3 regions of the Cellvibrio sp. GW822-FHT04B05 genome follow, and region 3 is predicted to be linked to each of the others. Evidence: predicted binding sites of a transcription regulator. Region 3 holds the regulator's gene; each other region holds the start of a gene.
What was found. Region 3 encodes PhoB, which activates phosphate uptake and scavenging genes when phosphate is short. Its sites were predicted from a motif close to TGTCATAAANNTGTAACA; they were not measured.
Positions count from the first base shown of each region.

Region 1: AC1RJL_RS08320 (phosphatase PAP2 family protein) is a predicted target of PhoB. The motif match lies at 9,327-9,344, and genes of this name have one in related genera.
Region 2: AC1RJL_RS05365 (beta-helix domain-containing protein) is a predicted target of PhoB. The motif match lies at 4,595-4,612, and genes of this name have one in related genera.

Region 1 is NZ_JBXAMU010000002.1:639,471-650,058, reverse strand. It holds gene AC1RJL_RS08365 (YeaH/YhbH family protein) at 1-272, shown strand, start outside; gene AC1RJL_RS08360 (SpoVR family protein) at 269-1,768, shown strand; gene AC1RJL_RS08355 (class I SAM-dependent methyltransferase) at 1,777-2,427, opposite strand; gene AC1RJL_RS08350 (TrmH family RNA methyltransferase) at 2,615-3,343, opposite strand; gene AC1RJL_RS08345 (NAD(P)/FAD-dependent oxidoreductase) at 3,334-4,968, opposite strand; gene AC1RJL_RS08340 (NADP-dependent oxidoreductase) at 5,103-6,032, opposite strand; gene rlmE (23S rRNA (uridine(2552)-2'-O)-methyltransferase RlmE) at 6,292-6,912, shown strand; gene AC1RJL_RS08330 (ferritin family protein) at 6,998-7,435, opposite strand; gene AC1RJL_RS08325 (lipid kinase) at 7,449-8,345, opposite strand; gene AC1RJL_RS08320 (phosphatase PAP2 family protein) at 8,490-9,299, opposite strand; gene AC1RJL_RS08315 (DUF4198 domain-containing protein) at 9,564-10,367, shown strand; gene AC1RJL_RS08310 (EF-hand domain-containing protein) at 10,407-10,588, shown strand, end outside.
Region 2 is NZ_JBXAMU010000001.1:1,337,296-1,347,883, reverse strand. It holds gene mutS (DNA mismatch repair protein MutS) at 1-2,589, shown strand, start outside; gene fdxA (ferredoxin FdxA) at 2,774-3,097, shown strand; gene AC1RJL_RS05375 (PilZ domain-containing protein) at 3,301-3,609, shown strand; gene AC1RJL_RS05370 (MlaA family lipoprotein) at 3,658-4,380, opposite strand; gene AC1RJL_RS05365 (beta-helix domain-containing protein) at 4,753-6,438, shown strand; gene AC1RJL_RS05360 (TonB-dependent receptor domain-containing protein) at 6,535-9,222, shown strand; gene AC1RJL_RS05355 (energy transducer TonB) at 9,542-10,267, shown strand; gene AC1RJL_RS05350 (hypothetical protein) at 10,337-10,588, opposite strand, start outside.
Region 3 is NZ_JBXAMU010000003.1:60,327-70,914, forward strand. It holds gene phoR (phosphate regulon sensor histidine kinase PhoR) at 249-1,532, opposite strand; gene phoB (phosphate regulon transcriptional regulator PhoB) at 1,575-2,273, opposite strand; gene ubiA (4-hydroxybenzoate octaprenyltransferase) at 2,462-3,460, opposite strand; gene AC1RJL_RS10310 (chorismate--pyruvate lyase family protein) at 4,016-4,495, opposite strand; gene AC1RJL_RS10315 (hypothetical protein) at 4,543-4,737, shown strand; gene AC1RJL_RS10320 (HU family DNA-binding protein) at 4,783-5,058, shown strand; gene AC1RJL_RS10325 (dicarboxylate/amino acid:cation symporter) at 5,156-6,451, shown strand; gene AC1RJL_RS10330 (hypothetical protein) at 6,545-7,210, opposite strand; gene AC1RJL_RS10335 (hypothetical protein) at 7,407-8,033, opposite strand; gene hisB (imidazoleglycerol-phosphate dehydratase HisB) at 8,255-8,848, shown strand; gene hisH (imidazole glycerol phosphate synthase subunit HisH) at 8,852-9,508, shown strand; gene hisA (1-(5-phosphoribosyl)-5-[(5-phosphoribosylamino)methylideneamino]imidazole-4-carboxamide isomerase) at 9,681-10,412, shown strand; gene hisF (imidazole glycerol phosphate synthase subunit HisF) at 10,440-10,588, shown strand, end outside.

The DNA of each region.
Region 1 (10,588 bases), on a different contig from region 3:
AACAGTGGAATATTTATGGTGCCCAGGCATCCGACGGTGATAACTGGGGTGAGGATTCCGATGTATGCCGCGATATCCTGGTCGATGATCTATTGCCTAACTGCCAATATTTTTCTTATATCGAAATCACCAACAATGAGCATCAGGCGTTGTGGACGACTTACGAAACTATTCGCGATGATTACCCTGATCATTTTGCATTACAGCATATTCGTGAAGTAAGTGACATTTACCCCGTATTTCGTGAACTCTTTCATAAGAAGGTTGCATGAAGAAGCCACTGTTTGTCACATCTGAATGGAATTTTGATTTAATTCGGGAGTGCGACCAGATTCTCGGCGAGCTTGCTAAAGAATTTGGTTTGGACACTTACCCTAACCAAATTGAAGTCATCAGTTCCGAGCAAATGATGGATGCCTATTCCTCAGTGGGTATGCCCATTGGTTACAGTCACTGGTCTTACGGCAAACAATTGCTCAGCACAGAGAATTCCTACAAGCGTGGGCAGATGGGTTTGGCTTACGAAATAGTCATTAATTCCAATCCGTGTATAGCTTATTTAATGGAAGAAAATACTATGACCATGCAGGCATTGGTGATTGCCCATGCCTGTTATGGCCACAACTCTTTTTTCAAAGGCAATTATTTATTCCGCACCTGGACCGATGCCAGTTCTATTATCGACTATTTGGTTTTTGCTAAAAACTATATCAGCAAATGCGAAGAGCGCTACGGTATAGCAGCAGTGGAGGACACGCTCGACTCCTGCCATGCGTTAATGAATTACGGTGTGGATCGTTATAAGCGCCCGTATCCAATCTCGGCTCACGAAGAAGAGCGGCGTCAAAGTGAGCGGGAAGAATATTTGCGCAAACATGTAAATGATTTGTGGCGAACTATTCCAAAATCCGCGGCGCATGACTCACACAAAAATACCCCACGTTTTCCTGCCGAGCCGCAAGAAAATATCTTGTATTTTCTGGAAAAGAATTCGCCATTACTGGAGCCGTGGCAGCGTGAAGTGATTCGTATCGTGCGTAAGATTGCACAATATTTTTATCCGCAGCGCCAAACCCAGGTGATGAATGAAGGCTGGGCAACATTTTGGCATTACACACTGTTAAACGAGTTGCATGCGCGGGGTTATGTCAGCGACGGTTTTATGTTGGAATTTTTGCAGTCGCACACCAGTGTGGTGGCCCAACCCGCTTACGACAGTCCCTATTTCAACGGCATCAACCCTTATACATTAGGGTTTTCGATGATGACTGATATTCGACGTATTTGCGAAAACCCCACTGCGGAAGATCGTGTTTGGTTCCCGGAAATTGCCGGCTCAAATTGGAAGGAAACACTTCAATTTGCGATGAAGAACTTTAAAGATGAAAGTTTTATCCTGCAATTCCTATCGCCAAAAGTAATGCGCGATTTAAAACTGTTTAGCATTGTCGATGATGATCAGCAAGATAAAATCAATGTTAATGCAATCCATAATGAAACCGGATTTAAACGTCTACGCGAAACCCTGGCTGGACAATATAATCTGGGTAATCGCGAGCCCAATATTCAGGTGTATAACGTGGAGGTGCGTGGTGACAGGTCATTAACCCTGCACCATTACATGCACAATCGTCGTCCTTTGGGGGATTCAACGCAGGAGGTGCTAAAACATTTGCACCGGCTGTGGGGATTTGATGTGCATTTGCATTCGGTAGATGGCGGTGAAATTAAAGCGAGCTACCACTGCACGCAAAATAAAATGAATTAGTGTTTTCATTAGCGGCTATACGTGAGTATTTGCCCATTAAATGCTTGGCTGGTTTTTATGCTTACTGCCGGCTTACGCTGAGTATGTGAATAACCTAAAGCGACCATTCTTTTACTGAACTTGGCGTGATGCCCGCGACCGGGATCAACTAAAATAATATCGCAATGTGGGGCAGCATGTTGGTTTATAAACTCTGATAATAAATCGACATGCTCACTTTCATATAAAAGATCACTGCCAATAATTACATCAAATACGCCCAGATTACTGATTGGATCATTCCAACCTGTGCGAATGAACGGAATAATTTTATCGCGATTCAGCTCTGTGTTTTCATTTAAAAATGCTTCTACTTCGGGATGATAATCCGTCGCAGTGATATTGGCCAGTCGATGATTGAGTACCAGACTGGCCAGCGCGATACCGCAACCTACCTCAAGAATACGTTTCTCACCGATTGCATAATCAACCATTAACTGGGCCAGCACTTCGCCGGATGGCCACACAATACCAAAAAGAGGCCAGGACGCAGAGGAAATGCCCAATTCAGCAGCTTCATTTTTATCGTCAGAAAATTCCTGATTGTCACGAAGGCTGCGAATATGAATATCAGTAGTACCGAACTCAATGGTTTGGTAGCGAACACGTAGCTTTGCCATAATGGACCTGATAGGAGTGATACGAAGCCCGTATAAGTCAAGACTGCGCTGCTGCGTTGGTTAGGCTATTGTACGCCCTTTAATGGTAACAAGAAGGGTTGTGATCTCTATATTCGGTTATCTAATTCCTGCAATGGGTGGTCAGGTTTATTCAAGAAAAAGTGAAAGGTGATGATGTGGCGAACCATTAACGCATCAATTCATAAGTGCATATGTTTACCGCTGAAGCTAAGTTCAACGATTCTATTGCGCCGCAACCGGAAATCGTAAAAGCTTGTGCATTCATTTTTCGCAGCGCATCATGCGGAATGCCACGTGCTTCATTTCCAAATACATAGCAATCAAAATTTTTAAAGCTACTATCACTTAACACCTTTCCATTCATATCCAATGTCGCAATAGATGTAAAACGCTTGCTAACGGCTTCAAGTGGCACATCCAATTCCATCGGGACATGAAATATTGCGCCCATGCTGGAGCGAACTACTTTAGGATTATAGGGGTCAACCGAACCGGGACTGAGTAAACAGCGGAAATTGCCGAACCATGCAAGGCTGCGCAAGATTGTGCCCAGGTTGCCCGGGTCTTGTACTTCATACAGGTAGATTATTTTTTCGCTAGTGTTTGCGATTGTATTCGTAGTGAGCACAGGAGCAACAGCGATTATGCCTTGTGGGGTTTTTGTATCGGACATCTGCGCCATGTGTTTTTCACTGACCAGATGTTTGTTAAAACGGCTGGGAAAATCTTTGAAGTTTTCGGTTACGTAGACACTACAATCAACCAGTGCGGGATTGGTCGCCGCTGCTTTTTCCAATTCCAGAATCAGATGTTCACCTTCCACCAAAAAGTAGCCGAATTCGGCGCGGTATTTTTTTTGGTGCAGCTTTTTAATATCGTCGATTTTTAGGGGCACAATGATGATTCCTGTAAATCAGTAAGCATTGCTTTGGCAACTGCTTCAGCAACTTTGATTCCATCCACACCCGCCGACAGGATTCCTCCTGCATAGCCTGCACCTTCACCTGCGGGGAATAAGCCGCGAGTATTTAAACTCTGCAAAGATTCATGCTCCCGGGTGATACGCACTGGTGATGAGGTGCGGGTTTCAATTCCAGTGAGGACGGCATCGGCGCGATCAAAGCCACGAATTTGCTTGCCAAATTCCGGCAGGGCTTCGCGAATTGCTTCGATAACATAATCCGGAAGTGAAGAAGCTAAATCACCGAGCAGCACGCCGGGTTTGTAAGAAGGTTCGACTTCACCGAATTCGCGCGATGCTTTGCCACGAATGAAATCACCGACTAACTGGCCGGGCGCGCAATAATCTTTTCCGCCCAATTCAAATGCGTGGGATTCGAGTTTCTCCTGCAACTCAACACCGGCGAGCGGTCCACCGGGAAAATCTTCTTCAGGAGTAATTCCCACTACAATTCCCGCATTGGCATTGCGCTCGTTGCGCGAGTATTGACTCATGCCGTTGGTAACGACGCGATTAGGTTCGGATGTCGCAGCAACTACAGTTCCGCCCGGGCACATACAAAAGCTGTAAACCGCGCGACCATTTTTTGCGTGATAAACAACTTTGTAATCAGCAGCGCCGAGTTCAGGATGACCTGCATATTTGCCGAGGCGCGCTTGATCAATAATAGATTGTGGGTGCTCGATACGGAAACCAACTGCAAAGGGTTTTGCTTCAATATAAATGCCGCGTTCGTGTAATTTGCGAAAGGTATCGCGCGAGCTGTGACCGAGTGCGAGCACAACATAGCGGCTGCGCAGTATTTCACCATCAGCAAGTGTCACACCTTCAATGCGGCCATTCTCGATAATAAAATCGCTTACTTTACTTTCAAAACGCACTTCACCGCCGAGCGTTTTAATTTCTTCGCGCATCGCAGCAACGACACCGGTTAAACGGAACGTACCTATGTGCGGTTTACTCACAAACATGATTTCTTCCGGCGCACCGGCGCGCACAAATTCGTGCATTACTTTGCGGCCGTAAAATTTTGGATCTTTAATTTGGCTGTAGAGTTTTCCGTCGGAAAATAAACCGGCACCGCCTTCACCAAATTGCACGTTGGATTCCGGTGTCAATACTTTGTTGCGCCAGAGTGCCCAGGTATCTTTAGTCCTTTTGCGCACGTCTTTCCCTCTTTCCAGCACAATTGGTTTAAAACCCATTTGCGCGAGCGTGAGTGCCGCGAACAAACCGCAAGGGCCAAAACCAATTACCAGCGGGCGCTCGGTTAAATCGGCGGGGGCTTCAGCGACTGGGTAGTAGTTTGTGTCAGGAGCGGGGCGGATATTTTTATCATCAGCAAACCGGCTGAGAATTTTTTCTTCATTATTCGCCTGCAAATCGATAATGTAGACAAAAGTGATTTCGCTGTTCTTTTTGCGCGCATCGTAGCTGCGTTTAAACACAGTGAAATCGAGCAGGTCGGTGTCTTTGATTTTCAGGCGTTTGACGATGGCGGTGCGCAAAGCGTCAACGGGATGATCCAACGGCAGTTGGAGTTCGGTAATGCGAATCATGATGGCTCCTGGCCGGTGACTTTCCGGCAAAGGGGAAAAAGAAAACCCGCACATTTTACGCGGGTTAACTCAATCTAGCCAAGATTAAAAACATCTAGTCGGGGGATTAAAACCCGTCAACTCGGCTAAGCTCGTTAGTTCTGGTTAGATCCGACCTGCAGAACTATCTTGCCGCGGACGCGTCTTGTTTCCGATAGTTCAAGCGCTTGTTTCACTTCGGATAAGGGCAATACAGTTGCGATATGAGGTGTTAATTGTTTGTTGTCTACCAACGCGCTTATGGCTGCCAGATCCTCCGGATCAGACTTGCAGAATACCCGTGCGAGGTGATCGCCATAAGTTTTGAGTTGTTCTTCGGTGGGAAATTCTACCGCGGTGACAAAATAGCCACCGGCTTTTAATACGCTGAACGCTTGTAAATAGGTTTCGCCACCAACCGTATCAAATACTACATCAACATCGCCGATCTTATCGGTAAAGTTTCCGCTGGTGTAATCTACAAATTCATCTGCGCCCAGTTGTTTGACAAAATCTTCATTGCGGCCCGAGGCTGTGCCGATTACATAAGCACCATTGGCTTTAGCGAGCTGCACTGCTAATGAACCTACGCCACCGGATGCACCGGTAATTAAAATTCGCTGCCCGTTGGTTAACTTGCCTAAATCAAACATGGCTTGCCATGCGGTTAACGCGGCGAGCGGAATCGCAGCTGCCTGGATAAAATCGAGTTGCTGCGGTTTATGCGCTATATCGTCCACGCGAGCGATAGCATATTCAGCAAATCCTCCGGTGCGGATTTTTCCGTAGACTGTATCGCCCACTTTAAATCCGCTCACGGCATCGCCCAATTTTTCAATGGTTCCTGCGATTTCACTGCCGAGTGGTATTGGCAGTGTTAACCCGAAACGCCTGCCCGCGCCGCTGCGAATTCGCCAATCGACCGGATTTACGCCTGCGGTGTATACCTTTACCAAAATTTCGCCTGCGGCGGGTTGCGGTATTTCCCGATCAACCAGATTGATGACATCGTTACTGCCATATTCGTTGATAACCACAGCTTTCATATTGAACCCTCGAAATTTAAATGCACTTTAGTCGTTGCTCGCCAGAGTAATTGTTGTTCATCCGGGACTCAATAAATCGAATCAGTAAAAGCTTCATTATTTGGACATGTTAGCGTCGTAACCACACGTCATGCTTAAATGAATCAGTTGAGGCAGCTTCGACTCCTTTTTTATTGCTATGTTGTTTATTCACCCGTTTTGTCTTATACAGTCCAACCCCTTACAATGACAGGATTTCCGTAGTTAATTCGAGTTATCCATGGCCAGATCCAAAAGCAGCAACCGTTGGTTGGAAGAGCACGTCAACGATCCTTACGTCAAAAAAGCACAGGTTGATGGCTATCGCGCGCGCGCGGCGTATAAGCTGATTGAACTGAACGAAAAAGACAAATTGATCCGTCCGGGCATGATGGTTGTGGATTTGGGTTCGGCGCCGGGTAGCTGGTCGCAAATCGCCGGGCGTTTGGTTGGTGTGAAGGGCAGGGTAATTGCGTCTGATATTCTGCCGATGGATTCGCTGGAACACGTGGATTTTATCCAGGGCGATTTCACCGAGGAGTCGGTATTCAACCAGATCATGGATAAACTCGGTGGCGCGCGCGCGGATGTTGTCATTTCCGATATGGCGCCCAACATCAGCGGCGTTGATGCAGTGGATCAGGCTTCGTCGATGTATCTGGTAGAGCTCGCATTGGATATGGCGCGCAGCGTACTAAAACCCAAAGGTGATTTTGTGGCAAAAGTTTTTCACGGCGAAGGTTACGACGATTACGTGAAAGATGTGCGCACCTCGTTTGAAAAAGTGGTCATCCGCAAACCCGATGCTTCACGCCCGCGCTCGCGTGAGGTGTATGTTGTCGGTAAAGGTTTTAAACAATAAATTTTGTTAGAGAATTTTATTGTTGCGTTACTGGTTTTCAATATTTATTGAAAACCAGTCTCGTCAGATATGGCTCAGCTACATTTTAGTTTGCACTGGATAATAATTTAATAGTATCAGTGACATGCGTTAATAAATCATCCAACAAAGCGCGGCAGGTTTCATTGGTATCTGTATCCCGCGCTTTGTTAATTAACGCCAGTAAGTGTTCCTCTCCTGCGATGCGTTGTGCCAAGGCTTCATTCGTGTAGTCGGGCGTTAATGCCGCTCCCAAGTGGTGAAGAATCATTTCACCGATTTCTTTATCGGGATCAGGCGCTGAAGGCAAATCCCCTAGTTCTCGTATAACTGTACATAAGCGGACAAAAAATAATTTTCGCGGTTCTGCAATGCGTTGGAAGCGTTTGACTACGTCGGCATTTTCAACCAGCTTAATCGCATCTTCATAATGATCCACGCTTTCGCGGCAGGCGACGAGAATCTCATTAAGCACTACTTCCGTATCCGATAGTAAATGAAACATGAGTAGCTCCTGGTTAATCGGGATTATTTGGTCGCGGGCGGATGACTTCCAGTGCTTGGGGAATTACTTCAAACACTGCCGGTGTTTTACTCACCGGTTCTCCATCGGCATGGATTTCTTTTGGGCGTTTAGTTTTGATTTCAATGTGTGTGGCAAAAAGAGTAAATGTTTTTTTCATTGGCCGATGTTTTCCGTAGCGTAATAAAGGTGCGTGAGATAATAGCTCCCAGAATGTCGAAGGAGGCAAGCTGTAGAGGCAAAGCAAACCATCATCGATTTCGGATTTTTCATCAATCACATTGCCGCCACCGTAATAGCGTCCATTACCTACGGCTAATTGGATTGAGTGTAACTTATAGGATTTTTGGTTTGCCAAAATAGTTGCCCGAAATGGACTGTTGTTTTTGAATGCGACGAATACAGCTTTTAAATAACCCAAAACCCCCCACTTCTTTTTCACTTCCGGTGTAAGTTCATGGGTGACGGTAACACCAAGACCGATATGCGCCGCATTAAAAAAATAGTGCCCGTTAATAACGCCCAGATTAATTTTGCCACGGTGGTTGTCGATGATCGTCTGGAATGCATCGGGTAGATTGTTGGGAATCCCGAGTGAGCGAGCCAAGTCATTAGCGGTACCGAGTGGCAGAATAGCGAAGGTCAATTGATGTTTGTAAAGTGCTGCTGCTGCAGAACTGATAGTGCCATCGCCGCCGCCCAAAATGATCAGCTGGACCTGGTCGCGATATTCTTCAATTAGTTGGGCCGTTTCTTTAGAGCTACCTGATTTCTTTTGGATTGTAGTGATGCCCGCGTTTTGCAACGCGGCGAGTCCTTCCTCAATATCGGCGTCCGCACCGTTGCGGCTGTTGCCATTTATTATGAATAATGCTGTCGTTCCCAAGCCCATTTTATCTGCTCATTTTTACATGGATTTTTGTAGTATTTTCCTGAACTTTTTATATCTGTATTGATCACTTTTTACGCCTTATTTCCGGCGGCAAACAGATGTAGCCAAAATCAATGCAGGTATAGGCAAAAGAAGCAGTAGTTTTCATTTTTCTTTACTTGTTGTTGTGGTTTCATCACCGTTCGGGCTGGCCGCAGTTTCCACCTTTTGATGAAGCTGCAACCAACGCGCCAACAGCCAACATCCCAATGCCCAACCAGCACCGGCAGTCCAACCTGCCAACACATCTGTTGGCCAATGTACGCCCAAATAAATCCGGCTCAAGCCAACCAGCAGCGTAATGGTGATGCAGACCATCAAAATATAAGCTTTGATTATTTTGCGGCGTTGCAACTGCGCGAGCAGTGCTCCCAGTGTGAGATAGGTACTGGCAGATAACATTGAATGCCCACTGGGAAAACTGGCGGTATAGACCGTCATGCCGTGCGGAACCAGATCCGGGCGGTCGCGATCAATCGTTTTTTTCAGAGTGTTGCTAACACCTAACGCACCTAGAGTCGCTATAAGCACGACGATTACCATGCGTGGCTTTTTATCCAACAGCAGATAACCAATCACGGCAATAGTAAGAAAAATCAGCACCGCGTTGCCGCCCAATGCAGTGAAGTCGCGCCCGATTTCCTCAGCCCAAGCTGGGCCGATTGGATCGCTCAAATCGGCCGGGTTACGCATGCTTAATAGAAGTGCGCGATCAAATTCATGCGGATGAGTTTCCAGCGCCATCCCGGTTAATAGCGCGAATCCCCATAGCGAAGCCATGATCGAGAAGAGTGTAATTAACACCGGTAATTCGCGGTTGCCGATCCATAATATCGTTTTGACGATAGGACTGTGTTGGGGGTGCACACCCGGAAATTGATGCGTTTTCCTGGCATGTTTGATGTGTTTTTCCATAGATGCTTTCCGAATTTCTGGTTTTGTTACGGCTGCTTAATGACAGAAATAGTTGATCTTTTTTCTACGCTTCCATTCTTCTGCTAATTTCTTGCCATCCCGGCACTTGAGTGAAAGTAATTGCAAGTGGTAATGGAGCTAAAGAAATTTTAACGGTGATGATAATTATCTTATATGTTATTGATAATTGTTATCAATAAAGGTATTATTGGCATCTAAATCAATAGTATCGGCCGCAATGGCTGATGTTTAAGGAGTCTGCTAATGAAATCCCTTGCCCGTCTTTGCCTTCCTTTAGTTTGTAGTCTCGCTTTGAGTATTCCTTTGGCCAACGCACATACACCATTCCTGGTGCCCACCAGTTTTGAGCCATTGTATGAAGGTTGGGTAAGTTTGGATGCTGGTTTTGCCGAGGTTTTCTTTCAACCGGAAGTTGCTTTTGATAAAGGCAATTTTCAGGTGCTGACACCAAAAGGCGAGTGGGTTGCACCGGCGCGTCTTGAGCAATTCACGACCCGTAGCCTGGTTGAGTATCAAGCGAAGGATGAGGGTACTTACCGTTTCTCCACCGGGGTGCGTAAGGCAGCAATTTTCCGTATGTATGAATTGAATGGCGAGCGCAAACACACCCGTGATCCTAAAGAAGTTTTGCCTAAAGGCGCCAAGTTGTTGGATCACTACCAGTCAGTCACTTTGGCTGAAACCTACGTAACCCTCAAAGCGCCAACCCAAAACGCACTCAAGCCATACAACCAAGGCTTGGAAATTGTTCCGGTTACCCATCCAAATGATGTTTATGCCGGCGAAGCCTTTGCGTTCAAAGTCTTGCTGGATGGCAAACCATCAGCTGATAACGAAGTAAGTTTGTTCACTGGTTACGACGGCAATGAGCATGAGAAAGAAACGCTCAAGGTGAAAACCGATAAAGATGGCAAAGCAGAAATTAAACTGGATAACACCGGTGTTTACCTGCTTTATGCACGCAAGAGCGCACCAGCGCCCAAAGGTGCCGACGCGCCAAATTACGGTTACGTCTACACCCTGACGTTTGCTGTTAATGCGCAATAAGTTTTAACAATTTACGAATACAAAACCGGGTTAGCCATCATGAAAAAAAATCAAACAATGAAAAAATCAGTCATCATCAGTTTTCTGGCTTTAGTAACGGCGTTGGTTGGTTGTCAATCAACCGCGCCGGTTGTTAATAAGCCAGCTGCTGATGATCGCAGCAAGCATCAAGCTGATCATGGTGCAAGTGCGGGTCATCGCGCAGCATTTATTGAAGACTA
Region 2 (10,588 bases), on a different contig from region 3:
CATAAAGACGAGATGGTGTTTTATCGCATGGGGGATTTTTACGAGCTGTTCTTTGACGATGCCAAAAAGGCCTCAGAGATATTGGATATCACCCTCACCGCCCGCGGTAAGTCTAATGGCGAACCTATCCCTATGGCGGGAATTCCGTTTCACTCGGCCGATGGTTATCTCGCCAAGCTGGTGAAAGAGGGGGTTTCCGTTGCGGTCTGCGAGCAGATTGGCGATCCGGCAACCAGCAAAGGTCCCGTTGAACGCAAAGTGATGCGCATTGTGACTCCGGGCACGGTGAGCGATGAAGCTCTACTGGATTCCCGCCGCGATAATTTGTTGGTGGCAATCCACCAATCGGGCGAAACTTTTGGTGTCGCCTCCCTTGATATGGCAAGCGGCCGTTTTCTGGTATTGGAAGTTGAAGGCCTGGAATCGGCGCTGGGAGAACTGCAGCGCTTAAGTCCGGCGGAATTATTAATTAGCGATCACATTACCACTCCCGCGCTGGTGGAAAATCGCAAAGGCTTACGTCGCCGCGGCCCTTGGGAATTCGATTTGGAAACGGCGGAGCGTTTGTTAATCCAACAATTTTCCACCAAAGACCTGGCCGGCTTCGGTTGCGATCATTTAAAAATTGCACTCTGTGCCGCTGGCTGTTTATTAAGTTATGCCCGCGAAACCCAGCGCACTGCCCTGCCCCACGTACGCAGCCTCGCCCATGAAAATCGCGATGAAGCGGTCATCATGGATGCAGCCACTCGCCGCAATCTGGAATTGGATATCAATTTAACCGGCGGTGATGAACACACATTATTTTCTGTCTTGAATCGCGCCGCGACCAGCATGGGTAGCCGTCTGCTGCGTCGCTGGTTAAATCGCCCGTTGCGCGATTTGGATTTATTAATTGGCCGACAAGATGCCATCGCCGAATTGCAACACAATTATGCGTTTGAAATTGTTAACGGAATTTTAAAACGTGTTGGCGATATGGAGCGTATTCTCGGTCGACTTGCATTGCGCTCAGCGCGTCCACGCGATCTGTCGCGCTTACTGATGTCGATTGGTACCTATCCGGAATTACAAAACGAATTAGCATTAAAAAAATCTCCGCAATTAAAAAATCTCGCTCAACAAATTTCCATCTTTCCAGAGTTGGTTGAATTATTGTCGCGTGCGATTATCGAAAACCCGCCAGTTGTTATTCGTGACGGCGGTGTGATCGCGGAAGGTTACGATGCCGAGTTGGATGACTTGCGCAATATCAGCACCAACGCCGGCCAATATTTATTGGATCTGGAAACACGCGAGCGCGAACGCACCGGTATCCCGACATTAAAAGTTGGCTACAACCGTGTGCATGGTTATTTTATTGAATTGACCTCAGCGCAATCAGAAAAGGCACCCGCCGATTATATTCGTCGCCAGACATTAAAAAATGCCGAGCGTTACATAACACCGGAATTGAAAGAATTTGAAGATAAAGCGCTGTCGGCACAGAGCCGCGCCCTCGCACGCGAAAAAGCACTGTATGAAGAATTGATTGATATTTTGAATGTGCAATTAATTCCTCTACAAGATTCTGCTGCGGCAGTCGCAGAATTGGATGTGCTCGCCACTCTCGCCGAACGCGCCGACGCATTGGGTTTTTGCAAGCCGGAATTGTCGCTGCGCGCAGGCATTACTATCAGCGGTGGACGCCACCCGGTTGTTGAACAAGTTACTACTGTTCCGTTTGTACCGAATGATCTGGAATTTAATCCGCAACGTCACATGCTCATTATTACCGGCCCGAATATGGGCGGTAAATCGACGTATATGCGGCAGGCGGCGTTAATTACCTTGCTCGCCCACATCGGCAGTTTTGTACCCGCGCAAAAAGCGACCATCGGGATTGTCGACCGTATTTTTACCCGTATTGGTTCAGCAGATGATTTGGCCGGCGGCCGTTCTACGTTTATGGTGGAGATGACTGAAACTGCAAATATTTTGCATAACGCCACCGAGCGCAGCCTGGTGTTAATGGACGAAATTGGTCGCGGCACCAGTACCTTTGATGGTCTCTCGCTCGCATGGGCTTGCGCCAAACATCTCGCCGAAAAAGTACGCGCTTTTACGCTCTTTGCCACGCACTATTTTGAAATTACCACCCTGCCCGAAACGGTTACCGGTATCGCGAACGTGCATTTAAATGCAACGGAACACAAAGACAATATTGTGTTCCTGCACAAAGTTCAGGAAGGCCCGGCAAGTAAAAGTTACGGTTTACAAGTAGCGAAACTGGCAGGAATTCCAGCGCAGGTATTAGCGGAGGCGCAACAGCAATTACATTTGTTGGAGAATGGCGAGCATCCGCATTCGATTAAGTCGGTGTCTGCAGCCATCAGCGATCATTCTATAACTACACAAGTGGTTATAACTGCTACGGAAAATTTTTCTGCATCTGTACCAGTTGAATCGCCACTTCAATCAGGGTTGTTTGATACGTTGCCAAATCCGGTTCTGGATGCACTCAAAAAAATCAATCCTGATAACCTTTCACCACGCGATGCCCTGGAACAGTTATATCGTTTGAAAGAGATGTATTCCAAAGGAAAATGATTTTTAAAAAGAACTATTCTCAACAATGACTTGTCGCCGCAAATACCGGTGTTTTTCTACGGACTTTAGCGGGCGAAAGCCTACCAAAATAGATGTAGGCTGTTTAGAATGCGCGCTCTTGTTTTTAGCGCCGCTGTAGCGACGTGCGCTGACTGTCGAATTTAGTTACTTGTGGGAGTCTCCTATGACTTTTGTAGTTGGGGAAAATTGCATCAAATGTAAGCATACAGACTGCGTGGAAGTCTGCCCGGTTGACTGCTTTTACGAAGGCCCCAATTTTTTGGTGATTCACCCGGACGAGTGTATCGATTGTGCATTGTGCGAACCTGAATGCCCGGTTGGTGCTATCTTCTCGGAAGACGAGTTGCCAGATGATCAAGCAGCATTCCTGGAGCTGAACGCCGAGTTGGCGCAAGTATGGCCGAACATCACCCAGATGAAAGACGCCCCTGCCGACCACGCTGAGTGGGATGGTGTTCAGGGTAAACTGCAATACCTTGAGCGTTAATCATCATGCTTTACCAAAAAAAACCGCGCAAGGCGCGGTTTTTTTTCACCCGGAGTTTGCCAATTAAGCAGTTGCTAGAAAACAACGCCAGATCACTGGCTATTTGACGTGCTGTGCTACACTCAGTTGGGTTTGATTAAGACCATCAACGTACCCGCAAACAATCAAAATGAGCACAACAACCAAATAACGAGGAATAAGCTATGGGGATTAATGACAAGCCTTACAGCGAAAAGCGCGATTTCATCCGGATGAAAATAGGCGCTCCCTTGAATGCCAAATTGGCAGCCGCAACGGAAGTTATTGAAGGTTTATGTCTGGATTTAAGCGGTGGTGGATTGCAAGTCGAAACCAAGCAAAGCCTGGCAGTCGGTACCGAAACAGAAGTTGAAGTATCTTCAGATCATGGCCACAACCCTACACTGAAAGCCAAGGCCAAGGTTGTGCGGGCAACAGCAAATGAAGCGGGCGATTATGTGCTGGGCTTGGAGATTATCCAGATCCTTCCCTGATAAAGCATTTGCCTTAAGACAACGGCTACTTCCCGGTAGCCGTCACGGTTAAAACTCCCCTGCAAAATCATCCTCACCAAAATCATCGGCCATTTCGCCGTTATTGATTAAGAAGTCACGTCGCTGCAAATAGACATCCCGGATAAACACATATTTATCGCCAGTAATGTTCTTCTCCAACTCCAATAGACTCGCACGGGTATTTAGCAGTGAAACACCCAATACAGTATTGTTGGTAGGAACGTGATCAATATAGGTAGTAGGAAGGGTATACCAATCTACCGGACGACCAAAACCGTCACGCAAGGTACTTGGCCCCAGTAATGGTAATACCAGATAAGGCCCTTGCCCAACTCCCCATACCGCCAGGGTTTGACCGAAGTCTTCCGGGTCATCCGCAGGCAAATTCATATATTGGGCAACATCCAACAATCCACCAATACCGAGCGTCGTGTTCACTAATAAGCGGCCAGTATCATGTGCAGCACCTTTAAAATCACCTTGCAGCACACCGTTGATAGCATTGGGTACTTCTTTCACATTGTTAAAGATGTTGCTAATACCGACTTCCAATGGATCCGGCATTACAAATTTGTAACCTTGGGCCAAGGGTTTAATTGCCCAACGGTCAATGGTGTCGTTAAAGGCAAACATGGCGCGGTTGAAACCCTGCCATGGATCAGGATTTTTATCGGACTGAGCAACGCTAACTGAAGGCGTGGCAAAACCGAGCGAACAAACAATAACCAGGGGTTTAAAGATAGAGTGCATATGGGCCCTACGGCGCAGCAAATCTGCAATTAAAGCGTTTCGTAAAGTAACGCTGGGAGGAAGTCGTCACTTTAACGAATCGCCTCGGCTTGAACAACCCAATTTAGTACAAACACATCCCGCTGGTTACAAACTGCAACAACTTAACTCATCTGCAAAGAGGGCTTCACAGCCCCTGCGGAACATCGCCATCATCACCCAATTGAAATATTAATGTCACATATCAGCAATAAAACTTTCATAAATCTGTCGTCCAAACTTCACATTTGTCATCAAAAATGACGCCACAAACGCGAAAGCCGGAGACCTACAAAACAGGCGGCGTTCACATTTTCCTTCCCCCCCTTGTGAAATAGAGAAGAGAGTGACCTCATGAAACTGAAAAATCTTTTTGCACTAAATGTACTGGCTGCAACCTTGGTAGCTTGTGGCGGCGGTGGTGACATCAACTTGAACCCAAGCCTGACTCAAAACAACTCAAACAACCCTACTACCAACAATAACGGTGGTCCAACCACGCCAGTAAATCCCTGTGCGAAATATGTGAAATCCGGTCAGGACCTGCAAGGTGTATTGACCGGTGCCAACTGCGTGTACGGCGCCAGTTTCGCCTCAAGCAGCAATGAAGTGACTGTGGATTTAGTTATCCCTGAACTACCCAACAACGGTGTACATATTTTCACTGGCTCACTGTTTATCGGTGAGGATGTTGACAGCAATGCCGCTCAAGCAGGCAAACGCATTCCCCAGGAAGGTGAAGGCGCTACATTAACTATCGCCGCAGGCGCCAAGCTTGCATTTGATCGCGGTGAAGATTATTTGCGTATCGCGCGCGGTTCAAAAATTGTCGCTGAAGGTACTAAAGCCAAGCCAATCATCATTTCCGGCACCAAAGATTTACGTGACAACGCAGCAACTATTGCTGACCGTGGCCTCTGGGGCGGTATCCAGATCAACGGTAACGGCATCACCAATAAATGTACTGACACCCAGCGCCAACCAAGCAGCAATAATGTTCACAGCTGCCACATCCTCTCCGAAGGCCTGCCAGGTACATACGGTGGCGCCAACAATGCTGAAAGTTCAGGCACACTGCGCTACGTAGTGGTTAAACACGCCGGTTACAAAGTAGTGGAAGGCAATGAATTAAACGCCATTACATTCAATGGTGTAGGTTCCAAAACCGTTATTGAATATGTACAGGCTTATTCAACCCAGGATGATGCCTTTGAATGGTTTGGCGGTGCGGTAAGCGCGAAATACCTTGTTGCCGTAGGTGTCTCTGATGATGCGTTTGACTATACAGATGGCTACGTTGGCAATCTTCAATATGCACTGTCTGTTGCCACTCATGGTGTAGGTGGTAATAACTGTGTCGAAGCGGACAATGCCGGCGGCACCCGCGCTGACGACATAGCCCCCTTGACTAAAGTACGCATTTCCAACCTGACCTGTATTACCAATAACCTTGCACAAAACGCTGGCACCGTGCCCTCTCCTGATGGCGCATCACTCGGTCTCCTGGTTCGTGAAGGTATGTTTATCGAGCTGTACAACAGTATTGTTACTGCTAACACGCCGGATATGGCATCACGTGCGCTGTTTACGTTCAACGATACCACCGGCCCGGAAACTGTCAGGGCTGCGATTAATGGTTGGACAGTTGCCAAGAGCAACATTTTTGCAGGAACTGGCGGCGTAACTGTTAGCAAAATAGACCCATCCAACGCCGCGTTCAACATTACCAACTGGTTCGCCGCAGCGCCAAACTCAAATAACCAGATCATTAATGCTACCAGCACATTACCCGCCAGCATTATCAAAGACCTGGCGACCAATGACAAAGCCTACTTGAGTTTGGCCGCCTTTGCCGATGCAACTACGGCTGCTATCAATGTGCCAGTCTACGATGTAACTGTATTGAATGATGCTTTCAACGCCGGTGCAGTACCTGATGTTGGCGCAGCTGGCAGCAGCAAATTCTTCACCAAACCAACACACATCGGAGCCGCTGCTGAAGGCAATGATTGGGTCTCTGGTTGGACTGTTGGCCTGTAATCCACGGAAGCTGTTTCTCCTGGATGTCGTGAGTGAGGCGCCTCAGGGCGCCTCCTTGCTAACCACCGCCAATTTGTTCTAAGAAGGTTATGACAAATGCACACATTAATTACCAAGCGACGCCAGCTGTTTATTGCTATTACCGCCGCCAGCCTGGGGCTGGGACAAAGTGCCTTCGCCCAACAATCAGAGACGGCTGAATCGCTATCGCAAATAGAAGCTCCTATCATCGATGAAATGCTGGTAACCGGACGCCAGCAAAGCGCTGCACAAACTGTGATAGCAGAACGTATCGAACAACCCTTTTCAGCAGACTTGATGGATGCTGACCAAATCTTACGTACAGGCGATTCCAACGTTGCAGTTGCCTTGACCCGCGTGACCGGCGTTACGTTAATGGACGGTAAATATGTTTATGTACGCAGCCTGGGTGAGCGCTATTCAAGCACATTGCTCAATGGTGCTGCCGTTCCCTCGCCAGAGCTGACGCGCAATGTATTACCGCTGGATTTAATCCCGTCGTCCATTGTTGAAACATTGAAAGTCCAAAAAGCCTGGTCACCCGATCTGCCTGCTAACTTTGGTGGTGGCAGCGTGGATATCCGCACCAAGACGGTTCCGGATGATTTTGTATTTAGCCTCTCTGCCAGCACCGGTATCAACAGCGAGAGCAGTGATGGATTGACCCATGCAAGCCATGGTGAAACCCATGAAATCCCTACGGCGCTAACAGATGCAATCAGCACCTATTTAGGCAATATTCGCACGCGCAATATCGCCGCACTCAATGACCCGGATGGCGGCTCACCCACGGCAGATGAGCTTAAGGCAGCAGCAACCATCAACCGCAATTTGATGGTTGGATTAAATCGCGATGTGGAGATTTATGAAAAATCGCTGCCTGCCGACTTTTCCGGTAGCTTGACGCTGGGTAATAACTGGAATATCACTGATGACCTGAACTTGGGAGCAGTATTTAACTTCAGCCAGGACACCAAATGGCGCAACAAGGACCAGAAAACCCGCGATGCCGGCTCACCTGATACGGTAGTGGCTGATATCCAACGCACCGCTGAAGAAACCCGCCAACTGCTATCAACGAATATCGGCCTGAGTTATCAAGATGCCCATAAGATTCAGGCTGGCTTCTATCACATTGAAAATATCCTTGATGAAGCGCGGATTAAAACCGGCTTTGATGGTTCGAACTTCACACTGGATAAAGGCGCGGAGTACATCAAGTACGAAACCCGTCTTGAAAACCGCGAGCTTGAAGCAGCCCAACTTACCGGCGAGCACAAACTGGACCAATTAAGCAGATCCTGGTTGGACGCCCCGGTATTCGATTGGTTTTACTCTGAATCCACTGCAAAAACAGATATTCCTAACCAAACCAGCGTCAACGGTGCCAACACTATCGACACGGTATCAGGTGCCTTGCTGAGCACGCAGTTATTGCCGGCAGCCGCAGTTGCAAGTTTCCAATTCCTGACACTGGAGGACGATGTCGTCAGTTATGGCTGGAACGCCAAAGTCCCACTGGTATTTGATAACTGGGAAATTAATTTATCGGGTGGCTTTAACTACAACGATAAAACCCGTCAGTACTATGGTTACACTGCCAACATCGATGCAACCGGTATTGTCAGCAGCGTTTTGCAAGGCAACATCAATGACGTACTTAACGATGCAAAACTATTGGATCTCAACAACAACTTCGAGCTGAATGTCGGCGGCGGATTCGGTACCGAGAGCTATATCGCAGCGCAAATCACCGAAGGCGCTTACGGGATGTTTGATGCTAAATGGAATGATACCTGGCGCCTGACCGCCGGGGCTCGCTACGAGACATTTAAACAGGCACTCCTGCCAATCGACCTGCTGGATTACACCGGTGAAAGCCTGAAAAAGTTGATTGATGATTTACAAAAAGAAAATCAAACCTACGCATTCTCTGAAGATGATTGGTATCCCTCGGTAGCCATCACCTACATGAATGAAGGCTTCATGAACACCGAAGTATTTCAAGTGCGCCTGAGTGCAAGTGAAACAGTAGTGCGCCCTGACCTGCGCGAAATGTCAGATGTTGTCTACATAGATCCTGAATTGGGATTCAAAGTAAAAGGCAATTCCGGCCTGCAAATGTCGGAACTCACCCACTACGATTTGCGCGCAGAATGGTTCTTTGAGAGTGGCAACAATTTTACTGCATCGCTGTTCTACAAAGACATCCTCAACCCGATCGAAAGCACTCGCCTGCCCGGCTCAGACGATGATGTGATGCTGACCTTTGAAAACTCATCGACCGGTGAAATTTACGGTTTGGAGTTGGAAGTATTGCACAATCTCGGTGCCGGATTTTTTGTGTCGTCAAACCTGACCTTAAGCGACTCTGAAATTGTCTCGGCAGAAGATGTCGGTTATACCAATGCCAAGCGTCCGATGACAGGTCAGTCCGAATATGTGCTCAATACACAATTGGGCTTTGATTCGGATGACGGAATGCACAGTGCATCACTGGTTTATAACCTGTTCGGCGAGCGTATGTTGTTTGCTGCACGCAACATAGGCGCACAGCAAGATGCCTATGAACAGCCATTTAATTCACTGGATTTAACCTATTCATGGTACGCAACTGACAATCTCACCACCAAAGTGAAGATCGGCAACATCCTGAATGAAGAGCGTGTATTTGAGCAGGTTAACTCGAATGGCCAAAGCGTTGAAATTTTAAAACAAACGGTGGGAACCAGTTTCAGCCTGGATGTGAAATATACCTACTAGGATATCGGAACAACGACATGGACGTTGTTATAGCAGCATCCCATCAACCACCTTCGGGTGGTTTTTTTATATGCAGAAAAACTCGCCTCGACGCACCCGAAAAATAAGTATCACCTGCTGCGCAGCCCCACATTGCATCACTCACGCAAAAAGCCACATAAATAACTAAAAATTTTTATATTTTTTCTATTTACAGCCAAAACTGTCACAAACTATTCACATTGATGTGCTAGGTCGAGTGCTAATCTTACAATGAAACCGGAGATCAATTTCCCAAAAGGGTGCAGATTGCCGTTTAATGATTCACGAGGAGCACATTATGACTAAAAATATCCTAAAAAAAGCGATTCGCTCACTGGTAATGCTAGCGGCTATTGCCCCAATTGCGAGTTATGCAGCAGCTTATACGCCAGCCAAATTTGGCAACGCAGAAGAAACGCTGACCAAACAAATTGCCCTGCCTGCCTCTTTCGGTGAAGGCGTAAAGACCGTAGCGGTTTACTGCCAGGCCGATGTTATGACTACCGGCAATATCAATAGTGTTACCTGCTATGAAAATAGCCCACTTGTCTCAATGCAAGCTATTACTGAATCTGCCATCAAATCAGCAACATTTGCACCGGCTACGATTGACGGAAAAACTGTTCCGGTAAGAATGCAATTTCGTGTTGTGTATTCAATTGGTGGTACCCAGGCACCTATCGTATTGCTTCCCAATCTTGGAACATTGCAGGCAAAATACGGCACTCATTACGTTGCACCACAAGAGCGCCTGGATACCAGTAACTGGTACGCGAACTACAGCACTAAAGAACATGGCGACGGTAAATTATTCTTTGCCGAAGGTAGAGTGACTCGCGTAATGGCGAATATTGAAGCTGATGGCAAAGTAGAAACCGTTAGCACAATAGAAGCAGCGCTACGCAAGCAAGCCGATGCAACGAGCATTGAAAACTCGCTGAAAAAATCCAAATTTATTCCAGGTTTTGTCGAGAACAAACCAACCGCGATGCATTACATCGCCGTGGTTAACTATCAAAAATAGTTTTCTGTTTAGAATAAAAAAAGCCGCAATTCAACATTGCGGCTTTTTTTATTTCAATTACCGATAACGTTATTTGATACAACTGAACTCTATCGTCAATCCAATTCTGCCCATCGCTAATGGCTGATAGCTCTCGCGCTGCACAAAAAATCCCTTATTACATTTCTCCATTGCTTTTGGTAAAAGCTGCGTACGTGCCAAAGCGACATTGGACCATTGATCAACTTCAACATTCAATGAAAAATAAGCCAACTCCGGAAGTGTTTTATTGGGTTTTTTTAAGCCAGGATTATCTGCCGCAGGCACTGACTTTTCTGCGCC
Region 3 (10,588 bases):
GATGACGCTTGTTATCCATGCATGCAAGCTGATCTGGTTTGGCGCCAAGATCATTCCATGGGGAGTGAGTCTAAAATGACAACGTTGTTTTTACGAGTCCGACTTTCAGTTTGGAGGGTAATAGTTTGAGAAGCAGGTTTGATTTTCGGAAATTTTTCAGTAGAAAACGAAATAAAAAGTTCGACTATTATTTTGATGGCAAAAAAATGTGATATTCGTCACGAATCGTGCCGGCTACACGACTCACTTTAATGAGGTAACTGGAACACGCAAATAAAAGTGCTGCCTTTACCGATTTCGCTGGTAATTTTTAATTCGGCGTCGTGACGCATCAGCACGTGTTTCACAATTGCCAGACCTAAACCGGTTCCACCGGTGCCACTATTACGGCTGGCATCGACCCGATAAAAGCGCTCGGTCAAACGGGGAAGATGTTGCGCTTCAATGCCGGGGCCATTATCGCTGACGGCGACATAGAAGTGTTTTTGATCCTGCCAGAGGCGCACTTTTACCACGCCATTATCGGGTGTGTATTTGATGGCGTTAGTGACCAGGTTGGAAAAGGCGCTGTGCAACTCCTTCTCGTTACCATAGAACAACAAAGGTTTGATGGTGTTATCGCAGGTCAGCGTCAATTCCTGCGCTTTGTCTTTGCTCAGGACTTCTGCCTCGCTTTTCACCACGGTAAGTAGTTGGTCGATGTTGATCGTTTTGTGGTTGTGACCCGCTTCAGTAGTTTCGAGTTTGGAGAGCACCAGCAAATCGTTAATTAACAGCGACATGCGCTTTGCCTGTTGCTGCATCTGTTGCAAGGGTTTGTTCCAGCTCGGCGTTGTATTGTTGTCGGCGAGGGTTTCCACATAGCCGTTGATCACCGTCAATGGGGTGCGCAATTCGTGGGAGACGTTGGCAACGAAATCCTGGCGCATCTTTTCCAGATTGTGCAGTTGGGTTACATCGCGCACGACGATCAAACGCTCATGCTTGCCAAAAGTAGTGATCTGGAATTGCAGGTGTTTGGAGGGAAAGCGCGGCGAGGGCAGTTCCAGTGGCTCCTCGTAATTGCCTTCCTCAAAATAACTGACGAATTTGGGGTGACGGATAAAGTTGATTACCGACTGCCCCTGGTCTTTGGTATTGAGGGCAAGCATGCGGTGTGCCGCGGGGTTCCAGAAATCCAGGTGGCCGCGCGCATCAAGAATCACCAGTCCATCTTTTAACGCAGAACTGATTTCCTGGATACGCTTGATGACCGCCTGCAAGTTTTCTTTTTCGGCGCGCTGGTTGCGTTGTAGATGGTAGATATTGTCGAAAATCTGACCCCAGATACCGCTGGCTTCCGGCGGATGGTCGGTCTCCCGTCGCAATAACCATCGGTTGAGACGACGCATTTGCCACAGCATCCAGACGATATAGGCTGTACAGCCCAGTAGCATCCACAGTGAGTAATGGTCGCTGAAAAAACCAATCACGCTGCAGATCACAAGAATAATCAGGATGCGCTGAAGTTCAGTGCTGAAACCTTTTAACAACGGAGGAGCCTCGCAGTTTTAAACCCGTCGGGTTGGCCAGTATCAGGCTTCAATACGGGTGGAAAAACGATAGCCGGTGCCGCGTACGGTTTGGATCAGGTCTTCATGGCCATCAACCGTAAGGGCTTTGCGCAGGCGGCGGATATGGACATCGACCGTGCGTTCTTCCACATACACGTTGCCGCCCCACACGTGGTCGAGCAACTGGCTGCGAGTATAGGCTCTTTCCTGGTGAGTGAGAAAAAACTCCAGCAGGCGATATTCAGTCGGCCCCATGTCTACCGATTGGTTGTTGATAGTCACTCGGTGGCTGGCGGGGTCGAGACACAGGCCCTGAACCTGGATAGGTGCGGAGTTGATTTGCGGATCGGCGCGGCGCAATACGGCTTTCAAGCGTGCGACCAATTCGCGGGGAGAAAAAGGTTTGGTGATGTAATCATCGGCGCCGACTTCCAGCCCCTGGATCTTGTTGTCCTCTTCACCTTTGGCGGTGAGCATGATGATCGGGGTTCCGGCGGTAACTTCATCGCGCTTCAAGCGACGCGCCAATTCGATACCGCTGGTGCCGGGCATCATCCAGTCGAGCAGGATCAGGTCAGGCTTTTCATCGATAATGATGCTGTGCGCATCCTGGGCATTGCTCGCTTCCATGACCTGATATTCAGCCATCTCCAGCGCCACACGCAGCATATCGCGGATTGCGGATTCATCATCGACGATAAGGATTTTGCGACCAGTCATATAAGTTCTGCCTGAAAAAACCACGTGGTGCTTCACAGGTTTGTGAAGCTATTGTTGCAGCTTATTAAATAAGTTCAGTGTTACACATTTATGACAGGGTAAAAATTTAGCGCCTGAGTGGATGTGGGCGATTGCTAAAGAATCCGGCCATTGGGCAGCGCTATGGGTAACAGCGCCGTTCCAACTGCTTAGCGTAGGGCAAAATCCACGGCGATACCGGCAAATATCGCCACACCCACCCAGTTGTTATTGAGGAAGGCTTTGAAGCAGGCTTCGCGTACGCGGAAGCGGATCAGCCATTGCTGGTAGACGAACAAGCCCGCCGCGACAGCAAGCCCAAAGTAGAAAGCAACCCCCAGTTCAAAGCGTTTTCCGACCAGGAACAGGGTGTACAGGGCCAGGAATTGCAGGATGCCAGTGATGGCACGGTCCTGTTCGCCAAATAAAATTGCGGTGGATTTCACTCCGATCTTCAAATCGTCATCCCGGTCAACCATCGCATAAAAAGTGTCGTAAGCCACCGTCCACAACACCACCGCGAGATAAATCAACCACATATGCTGGTTCAACCCGCCCGCCTCGGCGGCATAAGCCATGGGTATACCCCAGGCAAAGGCGGCGCCCAGCACCACTTGCGGCAGATGGGTATGGCGTTTCATAAAGGGATAGCAGAGCGCAAGCAGCAGCCCGCCGACCGACAATTTAATGGTGAGCGGATCGGTAAACAGCACCAGCGTAAAGGCAATCAGGCAGAGTGCAACAAATAAGCCTATGGCTTCGCGGCCCGAGACAGCGCCAGTCGCGAGCGGGCGATTCTTGGTGCGCAGAACCTTGCCGTCGATCTTGCGGTCGGCAAAGTCATTGATCACGCAGCCGGCCGCGCGCATCACTATCACACCCAATACAAAAATCACCAGGTTCTTGGTGCCGGGCACACCTTTCGCGGCAATCCACAGCGCCCAGAGCGTTGGCCAGAGCAACAGGAGCGTGCCTATGGGGCGATCCATGCGCGTCAAGCGCCAATAATTAATCGCTTTTTGGTGAAAATAGGCCGAAAAATGGCTTTTTTCTGCCGTTTTCGCAGCTGCACGCCTGATGATTTTTGCTGCGTGAACGTTTGCCCAATTGGCGGGTGAACCTGTTTTTTCTGTCACAACGGCTGGTTCGGTGGGCGTCGACACCGCCATTGCTACAGGAGCTGATGGGACGGGTGTTATTAGCTCGACTTGCGCAGTATCCGCTGTGACTATTGATTCGATCACAACTGGCCCAACAACTTGGGCTTCTACTTTAGGTACGGCCGGTTTAGGTACGGCCGGTTTTGCTTCCTTTGCGGACGCTTTTGCTTTGGTTTTAGCCGCAGGTTTGGTTGCCGTTTTGGGGTGCTCTACCGCACTCGCTTCAGCTTGAGGTTTTGCAGTGACTTTCGCTGGTGCTTTGGGCTGCGCTGTTTTTTTAGACGTGGGCTTATCAGTACCGACGGCATTTGTTGCAGGCGGTTTAGCTGTTTTTTTCACCGCGGCTTTGGTTGAGGCACTGGCTTTTTGGGCGGCAGAAGCCACTATCGCGCTCGCCGCTGAAGCAGCCGTTTTCTTCGCAACAGGCTTTTTTGGGGTAACCGCAGGCGGTGCAGTATCGGGTTTTACGTCTTCGGGAGTCGTCATGGCCAAAACGCTGTGTTATTGGGTTTGTATTATTGGAATAGCCTAATCGGGCTAGCGTAACCGGATTACCTATTGAGCTTATCTATCGAGCCGTGCGACAAAGGCTGGCAGAAAGACTTCGCTTACCAGCAGCGGTTTCTGTTGCAGATAGAAAACCGAGCGCCGTCCCCAGAGCCGGTTGTCGCCAATCAGATCACTGGGCACGTAGGCATGATCGCGGCTAATCCGTGCCACCGCAATGGCACTTCGCGTCAATTGTGGCTGACTAAACAAAAACGCACCCAGCGGGCGAGTGTTTTGTTTGCGCAGATGGCGCAGCGCGCCGGTCAGGCTGGCGAGCGGCAACAAACTGCGCGCAAATACCCAGGGTTGGCCATGGCCGCACAGGATTACCTCGCGGATCAGCGCCAGTGCAGGGCGTTTCATCCCCAGCACCTGACGCTCATTCAATTCCGGCACCCCGATAAATTGCCGCATTATATCCACATGGAATTGGCCGTCGCTCTCGGCGATCAGGCGGGCAGTGAGTGAGCCGTTATCATCCAGCCAGTCTTGCATTTTCACGCCGGGGCGTTGGTGTCGGGCAAGGGATCGCAACGGCTGCCATGCCAGTACGGACAAATGGTAACTCACAGCCTTGGGCAAAACGGACTCCTGTTTCTATAGGGCAGCGAGACGCTTATCGGGAAGGCAGCGGACGCTTATCGGATGAATGGGGCGGCAGTTTACCAGCTTGCGTTCGCCCAAGTGCGGCATTGGGTGTGGAAAAAGCCTGTGCAAGTCTGCCGCAAACGGATTAATGAAGGTAAACTCCAGTGTCAATTGATATAACTAAGGAGAAAATGATGCATAAGACTGATATCGTTGTGGCTCTGGCAAACAATACCGACCTGGGTGTTAACAAGGCTGACCTGGTGGTCTCTGCCTTCATCGAGCAAATCACCAATGCCTTGAGTCGCGGTGAATCTGTGGCCCTGCTCGGTTTTGGTACTTTCAATGTGAGTGCCCGCGCTGCGCGCGAAGGCCGCAATCCACAAACCGGCGCAACCATCAAAATCGCCGCCAGCAACACTGTCACCTTCAAGGCGGGCAAAGCCCTCAAAGACGCCGTTAACGAATAACTGCTGTTAGCGAAAGATACGGCTCCCGGATGCGGCAGGCAACTGCCGCAATCGCCACAACACCCAGGGCACACAATAATTCCAAGAGGTTCCTCCTATGTCTCTGACTAACAAAATTCTGCTCGGCATGGTGTTGGGGGTGATTGTCGGGATAGTGTTCAATTTGTTGCTCGGCGGCGCTCACTCATCACCTACGCAAGGTTTTGGCTTGCTGGTAAAGGAGTATTTGATCGAGGGCCTGTTCGATATCGTCGGCCAGATTTTTATTTCTTCCCTCAAATTATTAGTGGTGCCTTTGGTATTTGTGTCACTCGTGTGCGGCGCAGCAGCCTTGGGTGGCCAGAGCCGCATGGGTGCGCTCGCCGGAAAAACCCTCGGTTTATATATTTGCTGTACATCGTTTGCGGTTGCGTTATCGATTGCCTGCGCGGTGTTTATCCAACCGGGCGCCGAGGTGGGTATTCCAACCAGCAGCAATTTCACTGCTCCGGAAATTCCCTCCATCAAACAAACGCTGATTGATATTGTGCCCAGTAACCCGCTGCAATCCATGGTGGAAACCAATATGTTGCAGATTATTATTTTTTCGATTTTGTTTGGCCTGGCAATCGCGCGCACCGGAGGTGAAGCGGGCAACAGCATTCTTATATTTTTTAATAATCTCAATGATGTAATTATTAAAATGGTGATGATGCTAATGCAGCTCGCGCCCTATGGTGTGTTCTGCCTGCTGGCGAAATTATTCTCGACGCTGGGCGTCGGTATTATTCTCGATCTGGCGAAATATTTTTTCACCGTGGTATTTGTTTTGTTTTTGCATGGTGTGGGTGTTTACGGATTGCTGATCAAAGTCCTGTCCGGTTTAAACCCGATTATTTTCTTCAAGAAAATGCAAAAAGTAATGTTGTTTGCATTCAGTACAGCATCCAGTAATGCCACTATTCCCATCACGTTGCGCACTGTTGAACACGATTTGGGCGTGGACAATAAAGTTGCCAGTTTTTCCATTCCGCTCGGCGCGACAGTGAATATGGATGGCACTGCTATCATGCAAGGTGTTGCGACGGTATTTATCGCGCAGGCCTATGGTATCGATATCGGCATTGCCGGTTACCTGATGGTTGTGCTCACTGCAACACTTGCGTCCATCGGCACCGCCGGTGTGCCTGGCGTTGGTTTGGTTACCTTGACGATGGTATTGCAATCGGTAGGTTTGCCGGTGGAAGGTATTGCATTGATTATCGGTGTAGATCGCCTGCTGGATATGATCCGCACTGGCGTCAATGTCGCTGGTGATGCGGTGGTGGCGGTGATAGTAGCGAAGAGCGAAAAAATGCTGGATATAGAGCGCTACAATAATCCGTCGCTCAATGTGGAAAATGAATCCCCGTAATTTTTGTTGCTAAAACCGGCTAATAAATAAAGGCGAATGGTGTAATAGCCATTCGCCTTTTTTATTTCTTCCATCGAAGCTGCTAAACATTATTCAGTGACGGGTATCGTTGTTCGTATCAAATTCAACACTGATCGCCAGATCATCAACCAAACACGGCCAGCGCTCCAATTCTTCCGCCCAGCCTCGATCGCGATGGGCATTGATATAATCGTTAAAATTCCTGCCTTCAAAACCATGTTCGTTTAATAATAATTCGGCCGAAAATAACACTGCCTGATCCAGCTCATTCGCAAAAGGTTCGCCAATTAATTCATGGGCAATAACATTGGCGACGGTCATATCCATAGGCGCCAGTGGAATTCCACTTTTTGCCATAAAGCGATCATTCACTTCTTCGAGCAAACGATGCGCAAGATAAGCTTCGTCGAGCAATGCTTCCAATTGGCTGTGCGGGTCGACAATCGAGGGCGGCGATAAAAAATAATCGCTCGCAATTTTTAATAGCGGTGCGACATCGTCGTAAATGCCAGCCTCTTGCGCCATGCTGCGAATCGCATCGATAAAATCCGGCACGTGTTTTATGTAGCGCACGACAAAATCTGCCAACCCTTTTGCGGCCTGTTGTTCCGGCAATTTGATGGCAGCGTGCAAATGGTTTTTGCGGCACTCCACAAATTCTAACAATTTTCCGGTTGCACAATCCTGTTCCTGTGCTTGCCGGATTAATTGGCGTATAGGGTTGAGGGGGTCGGTCAAACTGTTTCTCTGGTAATAGTTATAGGTAATCACATTAGCGGTCCCGCATGCTGTTGCTGACTTTGTTTAGTCGCGCTTTAAAAGTAAACCATGACCAAACAAACGCAAGTGACTCTTAATACCAACTTTTTATAAAAACCTGAGCAACTGACGAAATCGACCTGAGGGCATTTTAAATGCCCTCAGGGTTTATGTATTAAAATGCGCCAGATAGTTTAAGGCGCAGGCTGTTGTCAAGATCGCCGCTAAAATATTGCTGGAATTGCAAACTCAAATCCAGGCTGCCAAGGGTTTGTCCAATACCGAGTACCCCATAGACGCCGCCGTCGATTTCAATATCTTCCGAATAACAATTGCGGCAGTTACTGATACTGCGCTCCGAACCAAGAATGCCGCTCACGCCGCCACGCACAGTGACAAAAGTCATGTTGTCCTGGCCGAAGCGATATTTGGGTCCGTATTCGGCAAACAACATAAAGGCGTTAGCATCGGATTTGCTGTAATCCACGTAGCCCCAGTAATCTTCAACGTATTGGGCAAATTCAGCGTTATCGCGATAAAACAAAATGCTGGCGCCGAGCACGAGGGTGTTTTCCGTTTTGCTGGAGTAGTACTCCGCCGAGCCACCAATTGCAGTGGCGGTGTCTTCGATCCATTGTTCTGCTGCTGCCTGTGAATCGATAGTAACGTGATCCACATGCCCGGACCAGCTCCAGCCGGTGTAATCGGCATTGTTGGGATTGTTGTTTGAGGGCGCTGCAAATGCACTGGATGCAAACAGGCTGGTGCAGAGGAGGCAGTGTGCTAACAGGGTGTTGGTCATAGGGCATCCATCAAAAATAAGAAACGGGAGGCATGGGCGGCAATCTCGCCCGGGTGCGCGATTTATACCGCAAGTTGGTCGGATTTTGAGCGCGGGAATCTGTACGGAAACTTAACAATCATCCCAATAGCGCGGCATTCCGTGAATTCGGCGCCCCAAGTCTATATAATTCGCGCTTTATTATGTACCGCCGGAAATTTTCCGGTTTGACGGAGTTAGGCATGTCAGATCGTATAGCACAAGTGACACGTAATACCCTTGAAACCAAAATCAGCGTCAGCCTCAATCTCGATGGCGCCGGCAAAGGGGTATTCAATACCGGTGTGCCTTTTTTGGAGCACATGATGGACCAGATCGCCCGCCACGGCATGATCGATCTGGACGTGACTTGCGATGGCGACATCCACATTGATGACCATCACTCAGTGGAAGATATCGGCATCACCATCGGCCAGGCGATTGCCAAAGCCGTGGGCGATAAAAAAGGTATCCGTCGTTACGGCCACGCCTATGTGCCGCTTGATGAGGCTTTGTCGCGCGTGGTGATCGACTTTTCCGGTCGTCCTGGTTTGGTTATGGACATCCCTTTTACCCAAAAACGTGTCGGCCAATTTGATGTGGAACTGTTCTGGGAGTTTTTCCAGGGCTTCGTCAACCACGCAGGCGTTACTCTGCACGTGGATAACCTGCGCGGCCACAACGCGCACCACCAGATCGAAACCGTATTTAAAGCCTTCGGTCGCGCCCTGCGTATGGCGCTGGAACTTGACCCGCGTATGGAAGGTATTATGCCGTCCACCAAAGGTAGCCTCTGATTTATGACAAACGGTAAGCAGACAGTCGCCGTTATCGATTACGGCATGGGCAACTTGCACTCGGTGGCGAGCGCGCTGAGCCATGTTGCTCCCGAGCAGAATGTGGTAGTGACTTCCGATCCCGCTGTGGTAGCTGCCGCTGACCGCGTAGTATTCCCCGGTGTGGGCGCGATTCGCGACTGCATGGCGGAAATCAAACGCCTCGGCCTTGACCAACTCTTGCGCGACCAAATCGCTACTGGCAAACCGGTGTTGGGAATTTGCGTCGGTATGCAGGCGATGATGGAGCACAGTGAAGAAAACGGCGGCGTGGATTGTATCGATATCCTCGGCGGAAATGTGCGCTTCTTCGGTGAAAATCACCAGGATATGGCGGGAAATCACCTGAAAGTACCGCATATGGGCTGGAATCAGGTGCATCATAACGATCACCCGCTCTGGTCTGGTATTCCGCAGGATAGTCGTTTCTATTTCGTGCATAGTTTCTATATTTTGGCTGAAGATACCAGCCAAATCGCTGCTACTTGCGATTACGGTCTGCCATTTCATGCAGCCTTGGCGCGGGATAACCTGTTTGCCGTGCAATTCCACCCGGAAAAGAGCCATACGGCTGGATTGCAACTGCTCAAGAATTTTTTACATTGGGATGGCAAGGCGTAAATTGCGGCGCGTATTAAAAATCAGGGCGCAACAAGTGGCGCCCCTACGGGTGGCACGATTGTAGGGGTGCTACTTGCTGGGCCCAAAACCGCCAAATACGTAATTTGTTATTCCTACCAAACACAACGATTATCAGGGCGCAAATAATTAGCGCCCTTACGCGAGATTGAAGATGCTGATTATCCCCGCTATTGATTTAAAAGACGGCCAATGCGTGCGTTTACGCCAGGGTTTGATGGACGATTCCACGGTTTTCTCCGATGATCCCGTCGCAATGGCTGCACAATGGGTACAACAAGGTTGTCGCCGTCTGCATTTGGTTGACCTTAACGGCGCCTTCGAAGGCAAGCCAGTCAATGGCGGCGTGGTTACTGCTATCGCCAAAGCTTACCCCAAACTGCCGATCCAGATTGGCGGCGGTATTCGTAGCGCAGAGACAATTGAGTACTATCTCAATGCGGGTGTTGAGTACGTGATTATCGGTACCAAAGCAGTGAAAGAGCCGCAATTTGTGACCGATATGTGCAAACAATTTCCCGGTCACATTATCGTCGGCCTCGATGCCAAAGACGGTTGGGTTGCCACCGATGGCTGGGCGGAAGTATCTAATGTACAGGCGAGTGAATTGGCCAAGCGCTTTGAGCAAGACGGCGTGAGCAGTATCGTCTACACCGATATCGCCCGTGACGGCATGATGCAGGGTGTGAATGTGCAGGCGACTGTCGCCATGGCGCAGGCGTCCAGCATCCCGATTATCGCTTCCGGGGGTGTCACTGATATGGACGATATCATCGCGCTTAAAGCCGAGTCGCATAAAGGGATCTGCGGCGCTATTACTGGTCGCGCGATCTACGAAGGTACCCTGACCATGGCAGAAGCGCAGGCCTACTGCGATGCAAATTAATCATCGGATCTTTAAGCGGACTTCTGTATGGCTCTCGCAAAACGCATAATTCCCTGTCTTGATGTTGACAATGGTCGTGTGGTTAAAGGGGTACAATTCCTGGATATCCGCGATGCGGGTGATCCGGTTGAAATTGCCAAGCGCTACAACCAGGAAGGGGCGGACGAGATTACTTT